Regions from separate parts of the Paenibacillus sp. FSL E2-0201 genome, predicted to be linked through region 1. Evidence: riboswitches for the same ligand, from Rfam matches in the RefSeq annotation. Region 1 holds a riboswitch; each other region holds the start of a gene.
What was found. A riboswitch is a leader RNA that binds a small molecule or an ion and turns the genes downstream of it on or off. The one in region 1 is predicted to bind cyclic di-GMP.
Positions count from the first base shown of each region.

Region 2: it holds a riboswitch for cyclic di-GMP, as region 1 does, so the genes downstream of both, NSU15_RS29825 (NPCBM/NEW2 domain-containing protein) here and NSU15_RS20710 (thiamine pyrophosphate-binding protein) in region 1, are expected to answer to the same signal.
Region 3: it holds a riboswitch for cyclic di-GMP, as region 1 does, so the genes downstream of both, NSU15_RS01770 (anti-repressor SinI family protein) here and NSU15_RS20710 (thiamine pyrophosphate-binding protein) in region 1, are expected to answer to the same signal.
Region 4: it holds a riboswitch for cyclic di-GMP, as region 1 does, so the genes downstream of both, NSU15_RS04645 (glycosyl hydrolase) here and NSU15_RS20710 (thiamine pyrophosphate-binding protein) in region 1, are expected to answer to the same signal.

Region 1 covers NZ_CP150154.1:4,537,833-4,542,120, forward strand. Annotated here, with positions in the region: gene NSU15_RS20705 (HAMP domain-containing methyl-accepting chemotaxis protein) at 1-1,243, shown strand, start outside; cyclic di-GMP riboswitch class I at 1,434-1,529, shown strand; gene NSU15_RS20710 (thiamine pyrophosphate-binding protein) at 1,648-3,291, shown strand; gene NSU15_RS20715 (carboxymuconolactone decarboxylase family protein) at 3,302-3,670, shown strand; gene NSU15_RS20720 (DNA-binding protein) at 3,786-4,034, opposite strand; gene glpK (glycerol kinase GlpK) at 4,049-4,288, opposite strand, start outside.
Region 2 covers NZ_CP150154.1:6,627,388-6,631,675, reverse strand. Annotated here, with positions in the region: gene NSU15_RS29840 (sensor domain-containing diguanylate cyclase) at 1-437, shown strand, start outside; gene NSU15_RS29835 (EAL domain-containing protein) at 565-1,548, shown strand; gene NSU15_RS29830 (hypothetical protein) at 1,658-2,230, shown strand; cyclic di-GMP riboswitch class I at 2,388-2,474, shown strand; gene NSU15_RS29825 (NPCBM/NEW2 domain-containing protein) at 2,733-4,288, shown strand, end outside.
Region 3 covers NZ_CP150154.1:392,613-396,900, forward strand. Annotated here, with positions in the region: gene NSU15_RS01765 (2-oxoglutarate dehydrogenase E1 component) at 1-1,941, opposite strand, end outside; cyclic di-GMP riboswitch class I at 2,414-2,498, shown strand; gene NSU15_RS01770 (anti-repressor SinI family protein) at 2,526-2,681, shown strand; gene NSU15_RS01775 (helix-turn-helix domain-containing protein) at 2,890-3,219, opposite strand; gene NSU15_RS01780 (TasA family protein) at 3,379-3,999, opposite strand; gene NSU15_RS01785 (signal peptidase I) at 4,091-4,288, opposite strand, start outside.
Region 4 covers NZ_CP150154.1:1,055,747-1,060,034, forward strand. Annotated here, with positions in the region: gene NSU15_RS04640 (sugar phosphate nucleotidyltransferase) at 628-2,001, shown strand; cyclic di-GMP riboswitch class I at 2,138-2,217, shown strand; gene NSU15_RS04645 (glycosyl hydrolase) at 2,230-3,774, shown strand; gene NSU15_RS04650 (glycosyl hydrolase) at 3,927-4,288, shown strand, end outside.

The sequences.
Region 1 (4,288 bases):
GATGCATAAACTTCCGTTAAAACAAAGAATTGTTGCCGGATGTTACCTCGTTGCCGCACTATTTGCCATTCCTGTTTTAGTTACTTTTATGATCTTAGGCAACATTATTTTGGGTATTGTTCTAATCGTCGTTCTTGCTGCTCTAACCTTCCCAGTGGCCCGCTTTATCGAGAGAACGCTTACATCTTCTTTTGATGACATCGCGAATGTATCTCATAGTATTTCAAAAGGGGATTTTACTAGTAGAGCCGACGAGAACGGGTCTATGGGGGACGTAAGCCGTTCCTTTAATACTATGATTGACAAGCTCAAGAAGATTTTGACAGAAGCATCACAAATCACTCGTCAAGTTATGGATGCAAGCCGTGGAATCGAAGATAAGAATCAGAATTTGAAAATTGTCATGGCACAGGTAGCCTCTTCGTCTAACGAGCTAGCTCTTGGTGCAAATGAAATATCTACGGATATCGCTGAAATGACAGAATCTATTAAAGATATTGAGAATAAAGTATCCAATTATACGAACTCAACAAAAGAAATGAACAGACGTTCAATACATACATTAGAGCTAGTTGAACAAGGACGCCAATCCGTTGATACTCAAGCTGAAGGCATGCGTAAAAACATCCAGGCTACTCAAAAAGTAGCTGACACTATCGAAGCCCTTTCTCAAAATGCTCGCGGCATTACGATGATCACAAAGACCATTACTGAGATCGCTGAACAGACCAACCTGTTATCACTAAATGCTTCCATCGAAGCAGCGCGTGCAGGAGAACATGGTCGAGGATTTGCTGTAGTCGCACAGGAGGTTCGCAAGCTCGCTGAAGAATCAACGGCTTCTACGAAGGAAGTCTTTGGCTTGGTTCGGAGCATCGAAACTGATATTAAACAAGCGATTGATAATATCGCTATCAACGAAGAAGTCGTACAGGTACAGAATGAGATGATCACTCAATCTGCTCATATCTTTGCTCAAATCGTGCAAAGTGTACAGTATATTACCGAGCAGATCTCCTCCTTCTCTGCCGAAAGTGATCTTATGTTGGAAAGTGCATTGAAAATCTCAAGTGCAATCGAGAATATCTCTGCGATCACGCAGCAAACCGCTGCCGGCACCGAAGAAGTATCAGCCGCTATGAATGAACAAATTAATGCCCTGCAGTCCGTTGCAGAAGAAACTGAGAAAATGACTCAGGCTGTATTTAATCTACAGAAGACGATCCATATTTTCAAGTTTTAAGTGACGTCCAAATCATATAAACAAATTCAAAAACTGCTCCTAAGCTTAGACTTAGGAGCAGTTTTTTTATATCTATTATTTCATAGGTTCGACAAGACTTTCGTCAAAATTCGAGTTAATTTGCGATAATATATTGACAAAGAGTGTCTAGGAATATATTGTAAAGGAAAATTCTTCTTATAAATTTCTAAATTAATATTGGCAAAATCTTCGAAAGAGGATGACGCAAAACCATGGATCTACAGCCTCATTTTTAATCTGAGGCCATGACTGCCAGGTTGCTGAAAACCAAGACGACTGGACTTTTGTTCAGTCTCTATGGCGATTTATGCTACCAACCTGTGCCCTATTTTAGAGCACAGGTTTTCTAGTGTTTGGTTTTAAAATAACAATCAACTTGTGAGGTGTATTTTTTGAAGACAGTCGCAGATTACATGTCGGAAGCACTACGGAACCTTGGTGTTACCCATTCCTTTGGTATCATCGGTAAATCCATTTGTCCTATCGTTCTTAAAATGGTAGATTACGGTATTGAATTTATTCCTGGAAGACATGAAAGCAGTTCCGGCTTCGAAGCAGCTGGTTATGCGCTGAAAACTGGAAAACTAGGCGTAGCTTTTGGCACTTCGGGTCCTGGTGGAACAAACCTACTAACTGCAGCAGCACATGCTAAGGCCAACAACCTACCTGTCCTATTTATTACTGGCCATCAATCTATTAAAGAGCTTGGAATTCCCCAATGTCAGGACTCTACCTCTTTTCTAGCTGATTTAGCTGATATGTTTAGACCTGCCACCTTATATAGCAAGCTTATTGAACGTGGAGATCACTTTAGCACAATCTTTAATCATGCCATATCCATTGCTTTGAGCGGTAATCGTGGTCCCGTTCACCTTTGTATTCCCTTTGATGTACAAACGGAATTGCTAGAGGAATGTAATATTGTAATCCCTGAACGCGAATCACTGGTCAGCCATGCTAATATCGACCGTGTACTTGATGCTATAAATAACTCAAAGAATCCAATAATTATCGCGGGTAAAGGCGTTAACCGCTCAGGAGCACATAGTGAGCTAATTCAATTAGCAGAAACATTTAATATTCCTGTAGTTACATCTCCAGGTGGTAAAGGAGCTATAGCTTGGGATCATCCACTCTATCACGGTCCAATTGGAGTAGGCGGTTGTACCCATGGGGATGACTTGCTGAATCAAAGTGATCTATTTATCGTTCTCGGGTCACGTTTAAGCGATATGACTATTTGTAATCTTAAAAAGGAAAATCATCCTGCAACATTAATTCAGTTTGATAGCGATCCGACTTTTGTCGGAAAAATATTGTTCTCTAAAACGATTCCAGTGACTGGAGATCTACGTGACAATCTAGTTTGCTATCTCAATAATATTGACACGAACAACATCACAAAACGCGAAGCACCGACAAATTCCGATTATACCGAAGAGCCTCCGATTTTACCAAACCTTTCACTTGCATCGGTCTTGAGTACGATGAGTGATTTGATTCCTTATAACAGCACAGTCTTTGTTGATGATGGAAGTCACGGTTTCCATGCTGCGAAATGGTACAAGGTTAAGAAACCTGGCAGTTTTGTATTCGATGCTTACTTTGCTTGTATGGGTAATTCCATCGGGATGGCAATTGGCGCAAAGGTTGCTGCACCAGAAGAAACGATCTTCTGCATTACAGGAGACGGCTGCTTTATGATGCTAGGCGCAGAGATTAACGCTGCTGTCTGCAAGGATATTCCTGTCATATTCATTGTTGTGAATAATAAACAGCTAGATATGGCTCTAAAAGGTATGGAAAAAACTACAGGACGTATTGACGGAACGATCTACGAAGTCCCTATGGACGCTGTGAAATTCGCAGAATCACTTGGTGCTACGGGTTACAAATGTGAGACAGCTGAGGAGTTCGAAACAGCTATCAAGGACGCTGTTGCCATCAACCGTGTTGCCGTCATTGAACTGCTAACAGACCGTGATGAGGTCCCTCCGACTGCTCATCGTACTTTGAACCTAAATTAGGAGGTCACTTATGAAAGACAATGTAAACAGTGGTCTTAACCACTTCACGAATCTCTCAGGAGACTACGGAGCTAAGGCACTGGCTCCGATTAAAGAACATTTCCCTGATTTGGCTGAATTTATTATGGGAAATGCCTACGGCGATATTTTTCAACGCAACACAATCGAAGCTGACTGGAAGGAAATCGCAGTTATCTCTGCCCTGATTTCGATGGGTCAGTTTGATCAATTGGGTGTTCATTATGTCATGGCTCTTCGTGTGGGAGTTACTGTAGAACAACTCAAAGGGATTCTATTACACTTAGTACCCGCAATAGGGGCACCTAGAATCATTACCGCTTTTAATATCCTTCTCGAAACGATTGAAGAAATAAAGTAACTATATGCCGGATGGCAAAATGTAGCATTTGTTATTGAATATTGCAACACAAAAAGCGGCAGGCCAAGGATAATCCTTAGCTTGCCGCTTTTTGTGTTAATCTGTGATGGGGACTTTAGGACTCACTGGCAAAGGACAAACCTTTCTCCGTGAGCGCACGCCGTAATTGATTAAGTGCCTTAGGTCCCATCCCGTGTAACTGCAGAAGCTCTGACTCAGTGAGCTTACTGATTTGGTGAATCTCTGTATACCCAGCACCATGGAGTGCTCGAAGCGCAGGCTTGGCCAATCCAGTCGGAAGATCTGATTCTGATCCGCCAAGCATTCCTGCAGGATCAGTTTCTATATTTCTGTTCTTAGACATATGCATCTCCCTGATCACTGATATCCTTCATGTTTCTCCCAGCCCATGGTACGCGCTACAGCGTCTTTCCAGGCGCTGTAGCGACGTTCACGCTCATCCATACCCATTACAGGTGAAAAGACCCTCTCCGCTTTGTTGAAGCTTTCCAGCTGTTCTCTTGTCCAGACCCCAGAGGTTAATCCAGCCAAAAGCGCTGCTCCCAACGCAGTCGTCTCCGCATATGTAGTTCGAGTAACTTCACTACCGAGGATATC
Region 2 (4,288 bases), 2.1 Mb from region 1:
AGCAGATTGCAGGGTATGGCCAAGTTCAAGCCGCATTTTCGCTGTGTATTATAGATATTGATCATTTTAAAAAAGTGAACGATACCTATGGGCATCAGACAGGTGATTATGTGCTGGAGAAATTGTCAAGTATCTTGAAAGTGCAATCTCGTAAAGAGGATATTGCGGCTAGATATGGCGGTGAAGAATTCGTACTTCTTTTACCTAATACAGATGTCTCGGAGTCAAAGACCATAGCTGAGAATTTACGGCAATCTATCGCGTATTCAACTTGGGAAATGGGCCAGATTACGGTGAGCATTGGTGTAGCTACATTTATTCCCACCGATTCAGAAACCACCCTACTGCAAAAAGCTGATCAAGCGCTCTATACCTCTAAAGAACAGGGGAGAAACCGAGTCACGCATAGCATAGATTTGAATGAAAAGCTTCTTTAACAGGGGGCTTTTTTGTTATTTATAAACGATACATCCTCTTTGCTCTAATCGAATATACCGAAGTTGATTGAATGGATAAGAATAAGGATCTTTTTTTATAGAACATATTATCAGAGGAGTTGTATACGTGGCTTGTAATCATTGTGTAGTAAGAGAGCTGAATTTTGAAATCAAGGCTCATGGTGAGCTTAATCTAAGGATTTTACCTGAGGTTATTCATCACTTGAGTAGAAGTAATACGATACATAAGGTAGAAGAAAATGTGATTACGATTAAGGAGGCTGGGGTGCGGGATTTTCTAGATTTCTGTAATGACCATATGGAGTCGGAGCAGGCTGAATTCCGTATAGATGACCAAACATGGAGACCTCTATCCGAATTACCCACTGTACTTGATATGAAGTGGATTGATGAGGTTATAACTAAGGGCTTAGTTACTTGTCACTTCCAACCGATTGTGAACGTACGGGAAGAGATTTTTGCATACGAGCTCCTATCCAGATTTAAAAAAGAAGATGGGTCCCTAATCTATCCTAATGAGATATTTGCGGCGGCACGGAATCGTGGGCGTTTATATGCTTTAGACCGGTTATGTAGAATGACTGCTGTAAAATATGCTGCACCCTTAAATAAAAAAACGTTTATTAATTTTATCCCAACGTCGATCTACGCTCCAGAATTCTGCTTAAGATCAACCGTTGAACTGGCCAATCAATTAGGCGTCGATCCGTCTCTTTTTGTCTTTGAAGTTGTTGAGACGGAGAAAGTGGATGATCTCGCTCATTTGAAAGCTATTTTGACATATTACAAGGATCGGGGATTTGAATACGCTTTAGATGATGTTGGCGAGGGCTTCAGCACAATCGAGATGTTATGGGAGCTTAAACCCCATTACATGAAGCTGGATATGAAATATGTGCAGGGTGTGTCCAGCGATCTGAACAAACAGAAAATAGCTAAACAATTTTTACAAAAAGCTTTAGAAATACAATCCGTTCCTTTAGCAGAAGGTGTGGAGTTTAGAGAGGACTTTGAATGGCTTAAGCAGAGTGGTTATCAGTTGTTTCAGGGATGTTTATTTGGAAAGCCTGATCCTATTCCCAAACAGTGATCCTAATGAGGATATCTCCGTCTAGAGGATGAGATGGATTTCAGGTCAGAGTCTGAGTACAGGCAAACCCCGGGGTTGTATAATTAAGGTAATTGAGAAGGGGGACGGGATGGATATGAAATGGCATAAGTACATCACGCGCTGGGCGGAATCTAGAGGGTTAGGTGGACGGGAAATTGATTATCAATGGCCGTCTCCATCATTTCCGGTGGTAAGTATCCGCAGCAATTTAGGTCGATACTCAGGTCAGGGGTATGGTCACGGAAGCAAGCCACAAGTGAAGACGGCTGTTGGTTTAATTGCTATTGGAGATGTAGCTATAGGCTTGATATCCATAGGTGCAATAAGCGTCGGTGTACTATCCGTAGGTGCTATATCACTGGGGATGTGGTTAGCGCTCGGAGCGATAGCACTTAGTTGGCTTGGCTTTGCCGCGGGAGCAATTGCAATTGCAGGAGTGGCTGTGGGAGCGATCGCGATAGCCGAAAAAGCATTGGGAGCGATAGCCATAGGCGATACGGCGTTTGGGGCGATAGCCATAGGGCGAATCGCTGGAGGTGCGATAGCTATTGGACAATGGGCATATGGTGTAATCGCTGTTGGAGAGCATGGTTTCGGGTTAATTCCGATCACGGGTGATGTGTGGAATTGGTTCCGGCGTTTGTTTGGGCTAGGGGATTAAGCCGCTAAGCAGTTCTAAAGTATCATTCATAGTCTGGGATAGTTAATAAAAAATATCTATCAGAACAGAAAAACTAATTGCAATTACCTATTCGTATTTCATACCATTTAATCATGCGATCAGATGTAGCGTTATGTTACTCTTTGTAATGTATTCGAAACTTCATAGGCAAACCTATGGAAATGTAGGGACGCAAAGCTATAGGGACTAAGGTTATCATAACTATTGTCAGCCAGCTGCCAAAGAGTGTATTACGCTTTTTGTTAAAATATAAGAAAGTATAAGTTATACTCCTATACTTAATATCTTATATTTCTCGCTTAAACGCTTACCGTCCTTATAAGGACGCCGAAGGCGTTTATGCTTGTTAAGGTTTAATAAAAATTAAGTCTTAATTTTTATGCAACTTTATATGCAATCAAGCTACTCTTTTGGGGTAGTTTTTTTTGTGCCCATTTTTAGGCATAGAAGAGATTCATATTACATCTGGGGGGTAGAAAAGATGAAAAAAATGATTGCGATCGCTACATCGGCAGCCATGTTAGCTAGTTTTTCGAGTGAGGCAGGTTATGCTTTAGCAAGTGATGTAAGCAAGGTAAGTGTAGTGAACACTGTAGTACAAAGCAAGGCTGACCTATTCAGCAATGCGTCAGTTATTCCGTTTGATCTGTACGGCAAGGCTATCCTAGGCGCTTATAATGATGTTTTTAGAATGAATCCTGCGAATATTAAATCCATTACCAATAACGGTGGTAACTACTCAGGTTCACCTATAGCTAAGGCTATGGATGGCGATATGAGTACGCATTGGGAAACGGGCAAACCGAATAGTTCAACGTTTACGAATGAGGTTGTCTTTGTTTTCAATGAGTCCACTGAATTAAATAGAATCGTATACGCTGCAAGACAATCCAGTGCAAAGGGGAAGGGGTTTGCTCAGGAATTTGATATTTATGGCTCAACTACGGATGCAGGCGATTATACGCTAGTATCCTCTGGAGAATATAAAGGCGGAGCAGGTGACGTAGTAGAGATTCAGTTTGCACCTACAGCCTTCAAGAGACTTAAATTTGTCTTCAAAAAAGCTAACCAAGATTGGGCGAGTGCGGCTGAGTTTTCTTTTTACAAAGAAGATACCGTATCCACTAAAATGAAAAATTTATTTACAGATGATACCTTGAGTCAAGTTAGCGCAGCATTTAATACGATGGAGAAATTAACGGCTTTAGAACAAGAAGTGCAGACACATCCACTGTACGCGCAGTTTCAAGCAGATATAGAGAATGCAAAAGTACTTCTGGAGAATCATCAAATAGAGGCAACAGCGGCTAAGGTTTCGAAGCTAAAAGGCTATGGTACAGCATACGAAAATGCCTATAGCGAAGCTTATAGAATGCCAAACGCAAACGTATCAAAAGTAACGGTGAATGGTGGAAGCTACCCAGGTACGAAACCGGAATACATGCTCGATGATCTGCCTAATACACATTGGGAAACGAACAAAAATAATGACGACAGCTTCACGAATGAAGTCGTGTTTGAATTAGCACAGGCCAAAGTATTAGACAGAGTGGCTTTCTTGGCTAGAGATAATCGCAAAGGGTTCCCAGAAGCTTTTGAAATCTATGCATCAGAGACGAGTAAGGGAGAGACCTTTCAGCTCGTATCTAGCGGAACCGCGACTAGTACGAACGACTTTCTGGAGTTTAAATTCGAGCCTACGAAGTTTAAAAGATTGAAATTCAAGTTCACAAAAGCCAATATTAACAGACCTTTTGCGGCTGAATTTAGATTTTATACAGAGGATAAAGTAAGCGAAGCTGTGAATGGTATTTTCACAGATGGAACGATGAGTGCGGTTGTTCCTGCTTATAATAGCGCCAATGCAATCAATGAATTAGAAGAATCGGCAAAAGTACATCCGCTCTATCCAATCCTTAAAGACTCATTGGATTTGGCTAAGAAGCTAGTAAATGGTGAAGTTCAAACCGAAGGCACCATTATTGAGGCTGAACAGCGTGGAGATATGAAAAAGCATGCACAGCAAAACCTGAGAAT
Region 3 (4,288 bases), 2.6 Mb from region 1:
AAGCGGAGAGAACAATTCTCCGGTCTTACTGTCGTGCAGCACTAGATGGCGATGAGCGAAGGTTCCGCGCTGAGCATCCTGACCGCTCAGGCGAATTGGCGTACCATCCTTAAGAATGGTAGCGAAAGCGAGAGACTCAGCGAGTGCCCAGTCGACCTTTTCGCCCTCATTCAGTGCATCCTTGCGACGCTGCAGAATTCGTTCCAGCTTCGGATAGACTTGGAATCCTTTTGGAACAGTCAGCAGTTCACGATTGATCTCCTGCAGACTGGAGACGGATAATGCTGTAGAGCCTGGCGCAGCGTGTTCCGCATCTAGCGGAATGAAGGCTTTCGGTTCTTTTTTCTTGTGATTGCCTTCCTTCATGCTATCGTACGCACGTTGCAATACGCTCTCTGCTGCAGCATTCATCTCCTTAACATCATCGGCTGTCAGAATCTTTTCACGCTGAAGTCGCTCAGCATAGACCTTGTAGACGGTTGGATGTTTGCGCACCTTACTGTAGACAATAGGCTGTGTAGTGTCAGGATCATCCATCTCGTTGTGACCATGACGGCGGTAGCCGATGAGATCAATTACGAAATCCTTTTTAAATTGGTGGCGATATGCGCTAGCTAAGCGAACAGCTGCTACACAGGCTTCCGGATCATCGGCATTGACATGGACAATCGGGATTTCGTACCCTTTGGCGATGTCACTGGCATAATGCGTAGAACGGGAGTCTTCACTTTCTGTCGTAAAGCCGATCCGGTTATTTACAATAATATGGATCGTCCCACCATTTTGATAACCTTGAAGTTTGCCGATATTAAGTGTTTCTGCAACAATCCCTTCACCTGGAAAAGCAGCATCACCATGCATCAGCACCGCCATAGCTTTACTGGTATCAATCTTCGGCAATCCTGCAGTGCTGCGATCTTCTTGAGCGGCACGAGTAAAGCCTTCCACGACAGGATTAACGAATTCCAAGTGACTTGGGTTATTTGCTAGTGTTATTCTTGTGCGTACGGTTTCTCCTTCACGGACAGCACGGTCTGCTCCGAGATGGTATTTTACATCACCCGTCCAACCATAGTTAATGCCTGTAGAGCCTTCGGAAGGGAAGAGCTCCTTGTTCGGAGAATGATGAAACTCTGAAAATATAATATCATAAGGTTTACCCAAAATATGTGCAAGAACGTTGAGACGGCCGCGATGCGCCATGCCCATGAGAATATGCTCTGCACCGTCATGCGCAGCAGCACGTACGATTTCATCGAGCATCGGCACAAGAGCGTCATTGCCTTCCAGGCTGAAACGCTTCTGACCTACAAAGGTCTTGTGAAGGAAGGTTTCGAATTGCTCTACTTGAATTAGGCGATTCAGTAGCTCTTTGCGTTCTGTATTATTCAAGGGTGCTGGTGAGCTTGTGGATTCGGCCTGTCTATTCAGCCATTGTAATTCTTTTTCCTCGTGCACATGCCCGAATTCATAGGCGATAGTCTTGGTATATGCTTGACGCATACGCTGAACAGCATCCCATCCGGTGTGCACATCATTTGGCGCATTCTCCCAAATGAGTGTGGCAGGTAATGCAATCAGATCCTCACGAGTCAGCCCATAGGTTTCGAGTTCGAGATATTTAGCCATGGGGTTGTGGTCCCGCTCAAGCGGATCAATGTCAGCGGCCATATGGCCATATATACGAATATTAGCGATTAACTTGGAAGCTCTTACTGCCTTTCTAAGCCATTCGGTGTCTCCCGAAATGCGAGGCTGTGGAGCCGGTTCGCTATCCGGTGTTAATGGTGGGGGACCCGAATTTGTAAAAAGCTCGCGATAATTATTCTCTACGGTGGATGGGTCTTTCACAAACTGCTCATATCTTTCTTGAATGTAGCCTAAATTGGGTCCATAATACTTACTCCAAATGGATTCGTTATAGGGCTCTTTGGCTGCCATGAATACATCCTCCTCAACGGATGAACTCCATACGTGACATTTTGTGTCAATGCTTGTAGGAGCTGTGATGATTGCGGTTTCATTCCTCATCTTATTGTGCTACTTTCCACACATGTAATCAATTCATTCTTTCGTCTAATACGTTCGCAAAATGGTATGGGTTAGCTTGTTCTACTAAATAAAGAGTTGTTCTTTTTTATTACCCATTCTAAAGGCCTACTAAAATGATTCTATTATCCTTAATTTTAACTAAATAGGGATTGGGACATTATTATATTGGCTTATATAATTTTATGAATAAGACGAGTATCGCGATAATAGGACAGGAAATTCTATAAAAGAACTTCTATTTTTTGTTTTTTAATGGAAAAACTAATCAGAAATCGACACACTTTTTCACTTTAGTATAGTATAATGTTATTGCAGTTAGCGTTTTTCATATATTTCAAAGTAGATCCTTTCACGTAAAGGGTCCAGTAAAAGGTAAACTTGCCGAAAGGCAGGGGCACAAAGTCGCGGGTCTAAGGTAGAAATACTATGACAGCCGGATTGCCTGGGGACGTAAAATCTTAGGAGGAGATTTTTTGGACAAGTCCAACCAGGGAAGCAACAGAGAACAGCAGGTCATTGATCTAGACGTAGAGTGGGTCCATTTATTATTAGCAGCTAAGAAGGCTGGCATAAAGGCAGATGAAATTCGTCGCTTCTTTCATGAGAAGACTGTGCAAGCCGTGCAGTAATACATTCAGAGCATTACATATCAAATGAGCACAGCGATAACTCGCTGTGCTTTTTTTCTTTATATTAAGAAGCTATAAGTTTCAGATGACACACTGTCCTTATATTCTAGTAGAATATAAAACGCCTTCGCAGTCCATATAGGAGAACGAAGGCGCTTATGCTTGATAGTATGAGTAGAAGAGGATCTTATCAGATCAGATGGAAGGATTAATCCTTCTGATCCAGGCGCCATTTCTGGTAGTCCAGAAACTCCTTGAATTCGCGTTTGCTTATGCCTGAGGCCATAGCTTCCTGCACCAATCGGAACCATTCCGAATCTAAAGGTGATTCCTCAGCATCATTAGGTTCTCCATAGAGCAAAGCGTGGATGGATACCTGAAGCGCGTCGGCGATCTTTTCGATAAATTGGATTGAAGGATTGGATTGGATGTTTCTCTCCACATTGCTAAGATACGACTTAGCAACATCCGCTCTGTCCGCAAGCTCAGATAGGGACAATCCCTTTTCTAGGCGGAGATGCTGGATACGTTGGCCCATATTTTGTGGCACTATGCTGACGCCCCTCCGTAATTTTTGTTATTAGTATAGCAAATATCAATAAATTCGACAAAGATTATTGTAAAGAAAAAAGCAGCATCTACTTATCCGCTTTCCGGAATAAGAATCTGCTGCTCTTCAAATGGAAGACTTATTAGATTATTTAGCGGATCCAGCAGTTTGCTTACCTACGAAATCCCAAGTCAGAGTTAATGAATCTTTTTGGAAGTAGTTTTGCTCTTGGCCGTTATCAACAAATTCGAATTGAACGGTGAAGCTATCATTTGTGCCGGCCTTAATTCCAGATGCTTCGCTAGTACCCCAGATTGCATCAAGTCCAGTGTTTTTTACGAGATCCGGTGTCTGAGTCTTCAAATCGGCCAGGGTAGTTTCCCAAACTACTTTCTCTTCACTACCAGGTAAGATGCCGCTTTTATCTTTATTCACCAGGAATTTAACTTTGATGAATTTTGCCAAATCGTTAGCGCCGTTGTTACCACCTACATCATTAATAGAGGTAGCTGTTTTGAGGAGGATCGAACCGATATCAAGTGTACCGTCATTTTTTAGTTTGAAGTCTCTTTTGATCGTATCGCCTGGCTTCAGATCCTTCAAATCAACGATAACAGAAGGATCAGAGTTCAAATCCAGTGTACCTGCTGCGAATGTAGCGGTGCTTTGTGCAGTGTCGCTAAAGTAAGCGAAAGTTCCTCCACCAATCAATGATAAACCCAGTGCTGCAGATGCTACGCCAAGACCCAATGTTTTTTTGATACCCATAATTAAAATTCCTCCTCGGTTTTTGTGGTTTTTTTATAAAAGTTATATATTGTAACTTCCGGTTCGTAAGCGGAAGCGGACAATCAACGAATTACTGTATTTCAGTTGGAGGTGGAGAGGTGGGCAGTATAGCCGCATTTTTCTTTTCGAGTGCAGCTACAGCCTTCCATGATGAATACAGGGCATAGAGCAGGAGCATCAAGCCTGGTACGATCATGAGCACAACACTTCCAGCTTTGGAAACTGCGAAATTCATAGCGTAACCTACATAAGGTACGGTGACCCCTGC
Region 4 (4,288 bases), 3.3 Mb from region 1:
ATGTTTGGACTTCCAGCCGCTGTTGTCTGCAGATTTCCTGATTTTAACCGCTAATAGCGGTAGAAATCCGCAGACAAAGGCGGACGCTATCGCTCCTCCAGTTCCAAAATTCTCTTCCGCCACTCCGTTCCCTTATCTTAAGTTTCTAAGCAATTTATAAAGTTAGGTACTCTGATTATATACCGCAGTAGCAGTAGCATTTGTAGTTGTCTCTGTCTTTGTCCCGTGGTGGCAACTAGCCTTGCTCTTGCCGTTGTTCTTGCAGTTGCTGCTGCTGCCTCCCCGGAGCAGAAGCCAATCTTTAGAAAAACGTGCTTGCTTCCGGCTGGCACAGCCCGGTGCAGCACGGATTAGAATTAAGAAGCAGTTGGTTAGGTAAAGAACGGAAAGGGAATTTGGAACTGTAGAAGCGTTAGCGTTCGCCTTTATCCTCGGATTTCTACCGCGGGAAGCGGTTCAATCAGGAAATCTGAGGATAACAGCGATCGGAAGTCCAAAATCCCTTGGAGTGGTTCATACCTAACAAATTTTTTTAATGCATCCGCTCGAAATAAGGCTAAGCGGAAGCTGACGTTTTGATAACAATTCAAATATGCTCGATTTCCATAATTCAAGGAGGGTTCATCTATGAAAATGGTACTTCTATCAGGCGGTTCAGGTAAACGGTTATGGCCGTTGTCCAACGACTCACGTTCAAAGCAATTTCTAAAGGTACTTGAAAGCCCTCAAGGTGAACCGGAGTCGATGGTACAACGTGTCTGGAGACAGCTGGAGGAAGCGGGGATGGCAGAATCATCTTATCTGGCCACCGGCCGCGGCCAAGTAGAAATGATACAAAGCCAACTGGGAAGTCATGTGCCGATTATCGTTGAACCGGAGCGTCGGGATACTTTTCCGGCTATCGCCTTAACAGCTACCTATCTTTATTCGGTTGCAGGTGTTTCTCCAGCGGAGACGGTAGCGATTTTGCCTGTTGACCCTTATGTAGAAGCATCCTTTTTCGATACCATAGCTATGCTTGAAGGGACTATGCTAGAAAGTGGAGCAAATCTGGCTCTAATGGGTGTTATTCCTGAACACGCCTCAGAGAAATACGGATATATCATTCCTACCACCGAAGAGGCGGGGGAGAACGGTTTTATGAAGGTGAGTCACTTTCAAGAGAAGCCAGACCGCATACAAGCAGAACAGCTTATCGAGCAAAATGCATTGTGGAATTGCGGAGTATTTGCCTTCCGTCTAGGGTACTTGTTAGATATTTTGCAGCGTAAAGGGTTGCCTTTAGGATATGAAGAATTGCAGAAGCAATATAAGCTATTGTCTTCCATCAGCTTTGATTATGAAGTGGTGGAGAAAGAAGAACATATTGTGGTACAGCCGTATGATGGATTCTGGAAGGATCTTGGAACGTGGAATACGCTAACAGAGGAAATGAGCAGCAAGCATGTAGGCAAGGGTTTTGTGACGGCGGATTCTGAGGGGACTTGCTTGATTAATGAGCTGGATATTCCAATTACGGTAATTGGTGCGAAGGATCTGATCATCGCGGCTAGCCCGGATGGGATTCTAGTTACCCATAAAGCCGAGAGTCCACGGATTAAAGAAGTGCTGAAGACCTTTGAACAGAGACCGATGTACGAGGAACGCCGCTGGGGCCATTACAAAGTTATTGATTATGTGAAATATGACGAGGGCAATGAAGTGCTGACTAAACGGATTTTTATATCCGAGGGGAATAATATCAGCTATCAGTTACATCGCAAACGTAGTGAAATTTGGACAATCGTCAGCGGCGAAGCAAGTATTGTGCTGAATGAGAAAAAACATAATGTGAAGGCTGGGGACGTGGTACGTATACCGGAAGGAACGAAGCACGCAATCCTTGCTTTGACGGATGTTGAGTTTATAGAGGTACAGACGGGTTCTGAATTAGTAGAAGAAGATAATATTCGTATTACTTTAGACTGGAATGATATAGAACTACAACAATTCATTTCATAGGTCTAACCTATCTATTTAACCAATTCGGAATTTCTTAAAACAGGTAAATTGACTCAATTATCAAAAAAAGTCATAAAAACACTAAATATATCATTAATTGTCGTCGATACTTACGGTAAGAGAGATTATTTCTCTTAAATTGAAAAGGCAAACCTATCGAAAGGTAGGGACGCAAAGCTATAGGGCCTTCGAAAGAGTGGCAGCCTGGCTACCGAAAGGGAGATTATTTTGAAAGCTTACCGTACGTATCGATTGTTTGGTGCATTTCTGTCACTCGTCCTGTTTCTGACTGCACTTCCGCTTACTGTTGGAATTTCGCCGTCTGTTGTCATAGCTGCTTCAAATTCTGGAACGCCAGTTACCCCGGGAGCCTCACCTGAAGCCGTAAAGCTGCTTAACTATTTTTACTCAATCTCAGGAAAAGGAATCCTTGCTGGCCAGCATGACTATTTAGAAAGTCCAGATGAAATTAACAATATGCTTAAGGGAACCAGCGGACAGTATGCAGCTCTTCACGGTTATGAAATGGGTGCGATCAGTGGCCAGTCTGAAGGAACGATGTCCTGGCAGCGTCAAAATGTGGTAAACAGCGCCATCAACTGGAATAAAGCGGGCGGGATCGTAGCTATGACTTTTCATGCTAACCTGCCGGGCACCTCTTATGACTGGGATAATGTTAAAAAAACGCTTAGCCAAAGTGAATTCGATAGTTACGTTACACCGGGTACCAAGCAATATAACAGTCTGATTGCTGAACTTGACAAGGTGGCAGTATCTCTAAAAAGCTTGCGAGATGCGAACGTCCCGGTACTTTGGAGACCCTATCATGAAATGAACGGGAACTGGTTCTGGTGGGGGAAGAAAAATAACTTTTCTAAACTTTGGAATATTATGTATGACCGTTTTGTTAACGTTCATAAATTAAATAATTTGTTATGGGTATGGAGTCCGAATGCTCCCAATGTTTGGTCAGATCCGTATGCGTTAACTTATCCAGGAGCTGATAAAGTAGATATCCTGGCAGCAGACATATACGAAAATGATTACCAGCAAAAATACTATGATAGCTTGTTGAGTCTAGCCGCGGGCAAACCGATTGCGATCGGGGAAAATGGTGAAATGCCTAATCTGGAGAAGCTTCAACAATCACAAAGTAAATGGACTTATATGATGAGCTGGGGAAAAATGCTTTATGAGAATAACAGTGCAGATACAATCAAAACTTTTATGAATAGCAGCTATACCCTGACTAGAGATAAATTAAATAATAGCTTGGTACCCACACCTAGCGCCGCACCGGCACCTCCCGAAGAAGAGGGAGAGGCAGCAATTCCTCTCGCGAAGGGGCTTGCAGGAGAGTATTACAACAACATGCAGCTATCGGGAGCAGCAGCTCTTATTAGAACCGATGCAATAATCGATTTCAATTGGCGGCAAGGATCGCCGGATGCCGCCCTTGGGATTGATCGTTTCTCCATACGTTGGAGCGGTAAAGTTAAGCCCTTATATGATGAACAATATACATTTTACACTACATCAGATGATGGCATCCGTGTCTGGGTGAATGGGGAATCTGTGATTGATAGTTGGACGAAGCAAAGTGGCACTGAGCGTAAGGGCAATATTACGCTGAAGGCTGGTCAGCTATATGATATCAAGGTGGAGTATTACGAAAATGAAGGCGATGCGAGAGTCCGCTTGATGTGGGAAAGTGCTAGTCAAGTTAAAGAGACAGTTCCAGCAAGTGCGCTTTTTCTTCCGGATGTCTCCTGATTGATGAAAATTAAAGGTCGATCCTTAGTAGCTCTGCGTTATTGCAGAGCTACTAAGCTATAGTCCTCATTAGGTCAGAAGACGATTGTCCGATAACAGGTATGTTATTTATTACCTGTGGAGGCAGTACAGCTACCGAAAGGAGGATTTATTTGCGTAAATATTATAAGCAAAACAGATTGTTGTTTACTATATTACCGGTGTTTATTATTTTTTCCTTGCTGCCTTGGGGAGAGGTTAAGAGTCTTCCGAAGGCTATGAGTGTTTCTTCCTCTCTTCCCCCGGCTATACCAAGCAATCCATCAGCTTCTGAAGAAGCCAAGCAACTGTTGAGTAATTTGGTGAATCTACGTGGCAAAGGTATCCTGTCTGGTCAGCATGATTATCTAGAAAGTCCAGATGAACTGGTTCATAAGCTGAAGAATACTTCGGGACAAAATGCCGTTCTACATGGTTATGAATTAGGGGCGATTAATAATCAATCCAAAAGGACAATCGCCGAACAGCGGCAAGC